One region of the Acidovorax sp. LjRoot129 genome, then DNA from elsewhere that is predicted to be linked to it. Evidence: predicted binding sites of a transcription regulator. Region 1 holds the regulator's gene; each other region holds the start of a gene.

The links. The regulator HrcA, encoded in region 1, represses chaperone genes, less so after heat shock. The targets are predictions, from matches to a motif close to TTAGCACTCNNNNNNNNNGAGTGCTAA.
Region 2: the regulator HrcA is predicted to act here: its motif matches at 1,702-1,728, upstream of ACSQ3Q_RS04720 (co-chaperone GroES).
Region 3: the regulator HrcA is predicted to act here: its motif matches at 2,108-2,134, upstream of rpoH (RNA polymerase sigma factor RpoH).

What each region holds. Positions count from the first base shown of each region.
Region 1 covers NZ_CAXUSE020000001.1:1,229,262-1,232,503, reverse strand. The annotation lists gene ACSQ3Q_RS05735 (RelA/SpoT family protein) at 1-231, shown strand, start outside; gene greB (transcription elongation factor GreB) at 275-838, opposite strand; tRNA gene ACSQ3Q_RS05725 (tRNA-Arg) at 917-993, opposite strand; tRNA gene ACSQ3Q_RS05720 (tRNA-Ile) at 1,197-1,273, opposite strand; gene hrcA (heat-inducible transcriptional repressor HrcA) at 1,327-2,331, opposite strand; gene ACSQ3Q_RS05710 (DUF4272 domain-containing protein) at 2,569-3,162, shown strand.
Region 2 covers NZ_CAXUSE020000001.1:1,026,453-1,029,694, reverse strand. The annotation lists gene ACSQ3Q_RS04730 (styrene monooxygenase/indole monooxygenase family protein) at 1-984, opposite strand, end outside; gene ACSQ3Q_RS04725 (YciI family protein) at 1,136-1,507, opposite strand; gene ACSQ3Q_RS04720 (co-chaperone GroES) at 1,816-2,106, shown strand; gene groL (chaperonin GroEL) at 2,280-3,242, shown strand, end outside.
Region 3 covers NZ_CAXUSE020000001.1:4,168,748-4,171,989, forward strand. The annotation lists gene ftsY (signal recognition particle-docking protein FtsY) at 1-600, shown strand, start outside; gene cutA (divalent-cation tolerance protein CutA) at 761-1,117, opposite strand; gene ACSQ3Q_RS19120 (DUF4148 domain-containing protein) at 1,364-1,660, opposite strand; gene rpoH (RNA polymerase sigma factor RpoH) at 2,166-3,107, shown strand; gene ACSQ3Q_RS19130 (Bug family tripartite tricarboxylate transporter substrate binding protein) at 3,238-3,242, shown strand, end outside.

The sequences.
Region 1 (3,242 bases):
GTGGTGACAGTGAGCAATGGCAAGGGCGTACTCGCCCGAGTGGCTGCAGAACTCGCCAATTCGGAAGCGGACATCACCCATGTCGACATGGACGACGAAGCAGCGCTTGATACCACGGATTTGCGCTTCATCGTGGCCGTGCGTGATCAGACTCACCTGGAGACGGCCCTGCGCAATCTGCGGCGGACACAAGCCGTCATCCGTGCAGCCCGCATCACCCCGCAGGCGTAACACCGTCCGCTCTTGATGGCGCGGCGAGTGCTAACGCATTCGCTCAAGCTGCTGTTGAAGTACGAGGGTAATTCACGGCTACGACCTCGAGTGTGCGGACGCCCCCCGGCGTCGGAAGCTGCACTTCATCTCCCACGCGCGCCTTCAACAACGCGCGTGCCACTGGCGAAATCCAGCTGACCTGGGCGTCGCGGCTCTCGGCCTCATCGATGCCCAGGATGGTGATGGAACGCTCAACCCCTGCGTCGTCTGCGTAAGTCACTGTAGCGCCAAAGAAAACTTGATCACTGCCGGCGTGCAGGCTTGGATCCACCACCTCGGCAATCTCCAGACGCTTGGTCAGAAACCGTATGCGGCGGTCGATTTCACGCAACCGCTTCTTGCCGTATAGATAGTCCCCGTTTTCAGACCGGTCCCCGTTGCTCGCAGCCCAATGGACAGCTTCGACCACCTTCGGGCGCTCGTTGTCGATCAGGTCGAACAACTCGTCCCGCAGGCGCTTGTAGCCGGCCGGCGTGATGTAGTTTTTACCGCCAGCAGGTAGCGCGGGGAGGGTCAACTCATCGTCGTCCGCCCCATCGGTTTCTTTGGTAAAGGCCTTGCTCATGGCAAATCTCCCCCTCGATACAAAGCACCGGGACAAATGGAAAAAGCCTGCAATCTTTCGATTGCAGGCTTTAAACATTGGTGCGGCTGGCAGGAATCGAACCCACGACCCCTTGGTTCGTAGCCAAGTACTCTATCCAGCTGAGCTACAGCCGCTAAGCTTCGAATTATAGCATGATTTCTTGGCGACCCTCGAAACCCTGCATTTTTTCTGTCTTCTATCTCTCTAACGAGAGGCTGTCGACTACTCAATTCAACGCAAGCCACGATTGTAATGCACGGCAAAGCTTCAAAAAGCGAAAACCGCCAAGCATCGCAACAAACTGGCTTTGCGAACCGTCCAGAGTGGAACCGAAGAGTGGTAGGGCGTGTTGGACTTGAACCAACGACCAAAGGATTATGAGTCCTCTGCTCTAACCAACTGAGCTAACGCCCCAGGCCATGCTCCAGCGCTTTGCATACAACGGGGCAAGCGCCGTATTGTAGGTGTTACTTGCGATGGCTGAGGGCGTTGGACAGGAGCTTTGACGTGATGTCGACAATTTGAATCATGCGGTCATACGGCATGCGCGTGGGGCCGATAACACCGAGGGTACCCACCACCTTGCCATCAACTTCGTACGGCGAACTGACCACTGACAATTCTTCGAACGGCACCACATGGCTCTCGCCGCCGATGTAGATGCGCACCCCCTCTGCTTGGCTGGAAATGTCCAGCAACCGCAGTATCTGGGTCTTTTGTTCGAACAGGTCAAACGCGCGCCGCAGGTTCCCCATGTCGCTGGAGAAATCACTCACTGCAAGCAAATTGCGCTCACCCGAGATCACCACCTCGTCCTGCGCTTGCGAAAGGGCCTCGGACCCTACATTCACAGCCGCCTGCATGAGTGATGCGATCTCACCGCGCAACAGGTCCACTTCAGACTTGAGGCGCTCACGCACTTGCTCCATTGCAAGCCCTGCATAGTGCGTATTCAAAAAGTTCGAAGCCTCGATGAGTTGCGACTGCGAGTAGTCCACGTCCGTAAAGATCACACGGTTTTGAACATCCCCTTCCGGCGACACAATGATGACCAGGAACCGCCGCTCAGACAGACGCAGGAACTCAATGTGGCGAAACACCGACGTCCGCCGAGGCGCCATGACAACGCCGACGAACTGGGAAAGATTGGACAACACCTGGGCGGCGTTGCTGATCACTTTTTGGGGTTGCTCTGCCACCAGTTCCGGGTGCATGAGCGGATCTCGCTGCACGGTGAGCATGGTGTCGACAAACAGTCGATAGCCACGTGCAGTGGGAATCCGGCCTGCGGAGGTATGCGGGCTTGCGATAAGGCCCATCTCCTCCAGATCCGCCATGACATTACGAATGGTGGCGGGCGACAAATCGAGTCCAGACGCACGTGAGAGTGTTCTCGAACCGACAGGTTGGCCGTCGGCGATGTAGCGCTCGACCAGAGCTTTCAGCAACAACTTGGCACGGTCATCGAGCATGAAGTGATTTTACGGTTGTAAGGTCGCTCGCAGGCAAACATTCATAGTAGCAGCGCGAAACGGCCGTGGGTGCAGCCTTGCCAGCCGTTGGTAACATGACCGCTATCGGCCAAAAGCAGACTGTCGCTGTCAAGCTCTGAAGCGCGCGCACTGGCTACTGTCCAGGCAACAATCGCAGTCCATCTAACGCGACCACCCCGTCAACGGCGCACTCGGTCATCAACTTTCATTTCACCTATGGCAGCTCGGTCCCTGGAAATTGGCGGCGACGAAAAGGACGCGGTTCGTCCCCTTCAAGATGTGCTGAACCGCACGTTGGCTCTTGGTGCGGCCGTTGCAGGAACTGTCGGTGCTCCGTGCGACGAGCTTCTGGCATGGATAGCCGAGATGGGCCTCTTAAGCGAGCTCACGACGAGTGAGCAGATGCTATTGAATGAGCAGGCGAGCAGACAGCTCGTTATTGATTTCTCCTGGCAAAGCGAGCGTCTCGTTGTTTTGCTCTGGGCACTAAATAAGATTCCAGCCATCCCATTTCCGGCGCCTGAGACCAGTGTGGCTTTCATAGAAGAGCTCCTTCCTCCTTACGGCGACGAGTCTGCGACGGAATTTCGCGCTTCTGCGAGGCTCAGGTCGGAGGATGAGCTCTTTGCTGCAGCCTATGAAATACAAGAGCTACACGTGGTCGCGCGTCAGCGTCGCTTGTCGCGCCCAGGCTATCGACCGAGCGTCTCAGCGGTCGACGAGGACGTCGTTAGGGAGCGTCACCATGCGATTAACTGGCTGGTCGGATACTGTGGCCAGTTGTGGGATGACGTTACGACCGACACCTGACGGCCAGAAGCAGTCTCTGGCGATAGATAAAGGCACGCACTCAACCGACAAAGCAAGCGGGCTGCTTTTAGTGTGTCAGC
Region 2 (3,242 bases), 200 kb from region 1:
TATGGCCTCGTAATAAGCGTGAGCGCACTTTGATGCGTTATTGGCGCCTTGGCCGGTGATCGGATCGTTCAGACACACGACATCGCCCATGCCGAGCACTGGAGTGCCGGAGGGCAATCGTCCCACGGGATGGCGCACTGTCGGCGCAAAGCGGCCGACAAGCCGGCCGTTGTCGTCGGTGAGTCGAACGGCATCGCAGCGCCGAGCCTCCCACGGCAAGAACGTCTCCAGAATCCACTTTGACTTGGCAAGATGCTCCTGGGGCGACTGCACGTCGGCCCAGCAGTCCATTGGCCCACCCGGCACGCCTTCGAACACCATGATGTCGCAAGGCCCGGTGTGGGTCAGTGCCGGAAAGACAAAGTATTCGCCCACGCCCGGAATCAAGTTGAAGCTCACCGCCGAATACTCGGGGCGCGGGGCCATACCGTGCACATAGGTGAGCGCAAGGGCGCGCTGCGGTGCAGTGAATGGTGATTTTTCGGCGTCTCGTTCAAAGAGGCCAGAGATGTCACCCTTGCCCGCGGCGACGATGACCAATTCGTATTCGACGGCCCAGCGCTCCAGCTCCGGGGTGCCGGCCTCCATCCACAGCACTGTCCCACCCCTTTCCTCAAACAGTGCCATCCACGCTGGGATCTTCATCCTCTGGTCGACGGACTGTGCCGGATGGTCCAGCCGATGGCCCCAGTCGAGCAGCTTCGCTGCGGGCTCACCAGGATTCGGGATGGCCAGCGCAATGCCCTCCACGGGTGGACACGTTTCGTCCCACAAATTGAGGCCCAGAGCACGCTCGAGTTGAAGGCTCGCGTCAAACATGCACTGACTGGACATCACCCGGCCAGAGCGAATATCTTGCGCCGAGCGGTTAGAGACCACGGTCACATCGTCGCCCCGACGTTGCAGTGCGAGCGCCAGCTGGAGTCCCGCCTGACCCGCTCCGACGATCATGATTTTGCGGGGGCGCGAAGTGGTGTATTTCATGGCTGCCTTTTGGAGGATGTTCGGTTCAACAACGTGGAGCAGGGACTCTAGGCTTTGCCCACGGCGTTGCACCAGCCGCTTGGCGCATCGGCCTGCCGCAACGCGAAATTTCTCACGCATGCCCCTCGTAAAAGCGCCCCTCCCCGTCAGCTCACCGCGCGAGGTAGAAATCCATGGGGATGAGTTCGACGGCCCATCCCCCTTCTTCGCCCAGGATGGCGGCTGGGTGCATGGATGCGAGGCGGATTGCCTCCTCCCGGCTATCCGCCTCGATGATGAACAGGCCGCCGATCACTTCCTTCGACTCGGTATAGGGTCCATCGCTGACGCGCGTCTTGCGGTTGTGGGGGTGCAGCGTCGTCCAGCTATTCGGCTCGCCAAGCGAAGCGGAAACCAGGACCTTGCCTGTCGCGCGCATCTTTTCGTCCAGGGCCGGACATTGGCTTACCAGTGACTTGACGTCTTCAGACGACATGGCCGTGAATTGGTCGGGGGTGAAGTAAGCGAGACCGAGGTATTTCATGGGAAAGAGCTTTCTAAGGATGTTCCAACCAACGACGAAGCGGACTGTCCGAAATCGACAATTTGGGCCCGCAGGGGGTTTGGTCACACGACATGGGCCGCCTACGGCACCCAGCACCCTGTCGGCCGGCCAGAGCCCGAAATCCCACTCCCAGCCGGGCGGTGGTCTTGAAACTGCAACAAATGCCCGTATCATTAGCACTCACCTCAGACGAGTGCTAACAGCACCCTTCTGCCGGGAATTTGGTAGCGCTTGGCATCGCCAGGCCTTGAGTCCCTTAGCTTTTTACTGAAAACAGGAGCAATGCAATGAACCTTCGCCCTCTGCACGATCGCGTGATCGTCAAGCGTATCGAAAGCGAAACCACGACGGCCTCCGGCATCGTGATCCCTGACAACGCCGCTGAAAAGCCCGATCAAGGTGAAGTGCTGGCCGTCGGCCCCGGCAAGAAGAACGACAAGGGTGACGTGCTCGCCCTGAACGTGAAGGTCGGCGACCGCGTTCTGTTCGGCAAGTACTCGGGCCAGACCGTCAAGGTCAACGGCGACGAGCTGCTGGTCATGAAGGAAGACGATCTGTTTGCAGTGGTCGAAAAGTAATCGCTAAAGCGATTACTTTCGTCGAAGGCTAACTTGGCGCAGCCAAGTTAAGGGCCGCAGGCCCGGCCGAAGACAGAAGTCACCCAGCATTCCAGAACTCACATTTTCATAGCTGCTAACGCTTACTGGACAAGCGCTAGCGGTAAATTTGAACCAAATTTAGGAGCTCCATCATGGCAGCAAAAGACGTAGTTTTCGGCGGCGAAGCCCGCGCACGCATGGTTGAAGGCGTGAACATCCTGGCCAACGCGGTCAAGGTGACCCTGGGTCCTAAGGGCCGCAATGTGGTGCTGGAGCGCTCGTTCGGCGCCCCTACCGTGACCAAGGACGGTGTGTCCGTGGCCAAGGAAATCGAACTCAAGGACAAGCTGCAGAACATGGGCGCCCAGCTCGTGAAGGAAGTGGCCTCCAAGACCAGCGACAACGCTGGTGATGGCACCACCACCGCCACCGTGCTGGCCCAGGCCATCGTGCGCGAAGGCTTCAAGTACGTCGCCGCCGGTATCAACCCGATGGACCTGAAGCGCGGTATCGACAAGGCTGTGACGGCCCTGGTTGCCGAGCTGAAGAAGGCTTCCAAGCCCACGACCACCTCCAAGGAAATCGCACAGGTCGGCTCGATCTCTGCCAATTCCGACGAAACCATTGGCAAGCTGATCGCTGACGCCATGGACAAGGTTGGCAAGGAAGGCGTGATCACCGTGGAAGACGGCAAGTCCCTCGACTCCGAACTGGACGTCGTGGAAGGCATGCAGTTTGACCGCGGCTACCTGTCGCCCTACTTCATCAACAACCCAGAAAAGCAATCCGCCATTCTGGACAACCCCTTCGTGCTGCTGTTCGACAAGAAGATCAGCAACATCCGCGACCTGCTGCCCACGCTGGAGCAAGTTGCCAAGGCTGGCCGTCCGCTGCTGATCATTGCCGAAGAAGTCGAAGGCGAAGCCCTGGCGACGCTGGTGGTCAACACCATCCGCGGGATCCTGAAGGTTGTGGCTGTGAAGGCACCTGGCTTCGGCGACCGCCGCAAGGCCATGCTGGAAGACATCGCCATCCTGACGGGCGGCAAGGTCATCGCTGAAGAAGTGGGCCTGACGCTCGAAAAGGTGACCCTGGCCGATCTGGGCCAAGCCAAG
Region 3 (3,242 bases), 2.9 Mb from region 1:
GTGATCATGGTGGCGGGCGTCAACGGCGCGGGCAAGACCACGTCCATCGGCAAGCTCACCAAACACCTGGCCGACGAAGGCGCGGCCGTGCTGCTGGCTGCGGCCGACACCTTCCGCGCCGCGGCGCGCGAGCAACTGGGCGTCTGGGCCGACCGCAACACCGTGGAAATCGTGAGCCAGGAAGGCGGCGACCCCGCCGCCGTGAGCTTTGACGCCGTGACCGCCGGCAAGGCCCGGGGCAAGGATGTCGTGCTGGTCGACACCGCCGGGCGCCTGCCCACTCAGCTGCACCTGATGGAAGAGCTCAAAAAGATCCGTCGCGTGGTGGCCAAGGCCGATGCCACTGCCCCGCACGAGGTGCTGCTGGTGATCGACGGCAACACGGGCCAGAACGCGCTGGCCCAGGTGCGTGCTTTCGATGACGCGCTGCAGCTCACCGGGCTCATCGTGACCAAGCTCGACGGCACGGCCAAGGGCGGTGTGCTGGCAGCCATCGCGCAAGAGCGCCCGATTCCGGTGTATTTCATCGGCGTCGGCGAAAAGCTGGAAGACCTGGAAACCTTCAGTGCGCGGGAGTTTGCGCAGGCGCTGCTGACTTGAGGTGGGGGCAGCGGGCGGGCTCCGGCTACCGCCCCGCAACTTGCGCCGAGCGTTGATCCTTTTGAACGCGGGCCCGGGCACCAAGGTTTCGGCGCCCGCAGTGGGGGCGCCTGGCCTCAGCAATCAACGGCGCGAGGGTGCAGCGGAGCCTGCCGCTCGGTCAGGCCAACACGGCGGCCTGGGCAGCCTGGGCGACCTGGGCATCAACCCAGCTGGCGTACTCGGCAGAGCCCTGCACCGCCTGCACCACCAGCTGCGGTAGTGCATAAGGGTGCTGCGCCCGCAGCAAACCAAGCAACCCATCCACCGCCCGCGGCACTGTTTTGCACACCAAGCGGAACTCCCGGTCTTCCTGCAGGGCACCCTGCCAGCGAAAGTACGCGGTGATCGGGTCCACCTGCACACACGCCGCCAGGCGCGACTGCAACACCGAATGCGCCAGCCTCCGCGCCTCGGCTTCGTTGGCCACCGTGGTGGTGACAACACGGATTTCGCAAAGGGCGGTCGGTTCGGTCATGCGCGTCTCCCGAAAGCTGGGCTGCGCAGTCTGCCATAGGCCCCTTCGCAATACCACCCGGGAGAACGCCGCCCCGAATGGCTGGGTTCAGGCGCTTTGGTGGGCGATTGCAGACCTGCCCGAGGGTTGGCGTTGGCATGGGCGGCCGCCACCGCCAAGTTGCCGATGGCGGTGGACAGGGGCTGCAAGAATGAAAAAAGGCGCCCAAAGGCGCCTTTCTATTTACCAGGCCGGAGCCCGGGAAACTCACATCGCGTTGCCGATTTCGCCCGCCGAGATTTGGCCGGTGCGCACAGCGTCCGCTGCCTGTGCACGCACCGCAGTGCGGTCGGCCGTGGACTCGTAGGTCACCACACGCGAACCAGCAGGCTCAATGCTGCGTGTCTGTGCCACGGTGGCAGCTTCTGCGGAAACTTCAGCACGGGTGCGGCTGGTTTCAAACTTGGTGGCGAATTGCGAAGCATCGGCTTCGTCGGCTTGGGCGGCAAAAGAAGCGAAGGCAGCGACAGCGGCGATGGAGAGGAAGCGTGCAGTGTTGTTCATGATGAAGGTCCTTGAAGTTTAAAAAGCGTCTCAAAAAAACCGGAGCGGGGCAGAAAACCAGGAGTTGCCTCAGACCGGGTTCGGTGAGTCGCCTTGCGGGTTCGGCTCATCGATGGGTTGAACTGTACGCCTCACCTGGTCGCAGAAAAACTAGCGAGTCGCGAACTGACTGTTCTGTAAATGACAACAATCGCCGCACGGGGTGGCCAATAAGCACTCCACTGCATCAAATTGCGTTTCTGTCAGGTTTCGATGTGCATCACAGTGCAACTCCGCGGAACCTTCAAGCGCTTCGGCTGCCCCTACAACAGTACTTGCCACCAGAAAAAACCCCTTTGAAATCAATCATCTTTGGCGATTGCCCCGCTCCAAGAGGCTGCGGACCTTTCACAAGAGACGTTTGATCGCCCGCGGCCCGCTCAGAACAACCAGACGGGAACTCTGGGCTTAGCACTCGATCTGATGGAGTGCTAATATTCACGGCTTAGAGGAAAGGATTCCTGGAATGAACATTCAGTCTGGAACCGCGACGACGACTTTGGCCCCTGCCAACCCTTGGGCGCTGGTGCCCCCGCTGGGCAACCTGGACGCCTACATTTCGGCCGTCAACCGCCTGCCGCTGCTGACCCCCGAGGAAGAGCAAACCTATGCGCGCCAGCTGCGCGACAACAATGATGTGGATGCCGCCGGCCGGCTGGTGATGTCGCACCTGCGCCTGGTGGTCTCGATTGCGCGCCAGTACCTGGGCTATGGGTTGCCTCACGGCGACCTGATCCAGGAAGGCAACGTCGGCCTGATGAAGGCCGTCAAGCGCTTTGACCCCGAGCAGGGCGTGCGCCTGGTGAGCTACGCCATGCACTGGATCAAGGCCGAGATCCATGAATACATCCTGAAGAACTGGCGCATGGTGAAGGTGGCCACGACCAAGGCCCAGCGCAAGCTGTTCTTCAACCTGCGCTCGATGAAGCAGGGCTTCAAGGCCGACGCAGCAGCCGCTGACGCTGCGACGCACCGCGACACGCTGTCCGAAAACGAGATCGATGCCGTCGCCGCGCACCTCAATGTGAAGCGCGAAGAAGTCATCGAGATGGAAACCCGCATGTCGGGCGGCGATGTACTGCTGGACCCCGCGCCTTCGGACGATGGCGAGCAGGCCTTTGGCCCCATTGCCTACCTGGCCGACGCCTCGCATGAGCCCACCGCCATGATCGAGTCGCGCCAGCGCGATGCCCTGGCCACTGACGGGATCGCCACGGCGTTGAACAGCCTGGACGAGCGCAGCCGCCGCATCGTGGAAGAGCGCTGGCTCAAGGTCAACGACGACGGTACCGGCGGCATGACGCTGCACGACCTCGCCGCGGTCTATGGCGTGAGCGCCGAGCGCATTCGCCAGATCGAGGTTGCCGCGATGAAGAAGATGAAGAAGGCCCTGGCCGAATACGCCTGAGCACCGACGCACGCAGTCGGAACGGACACAGGGGCGCGGTAATATTCCGCTCCTGCAGAAGATGCCTCACGGGGCCCCAGTTCTGGGGCCCCGTGCTGTTTTTGGCCCCCTACATTCCAAAGGAGACTCCATGTC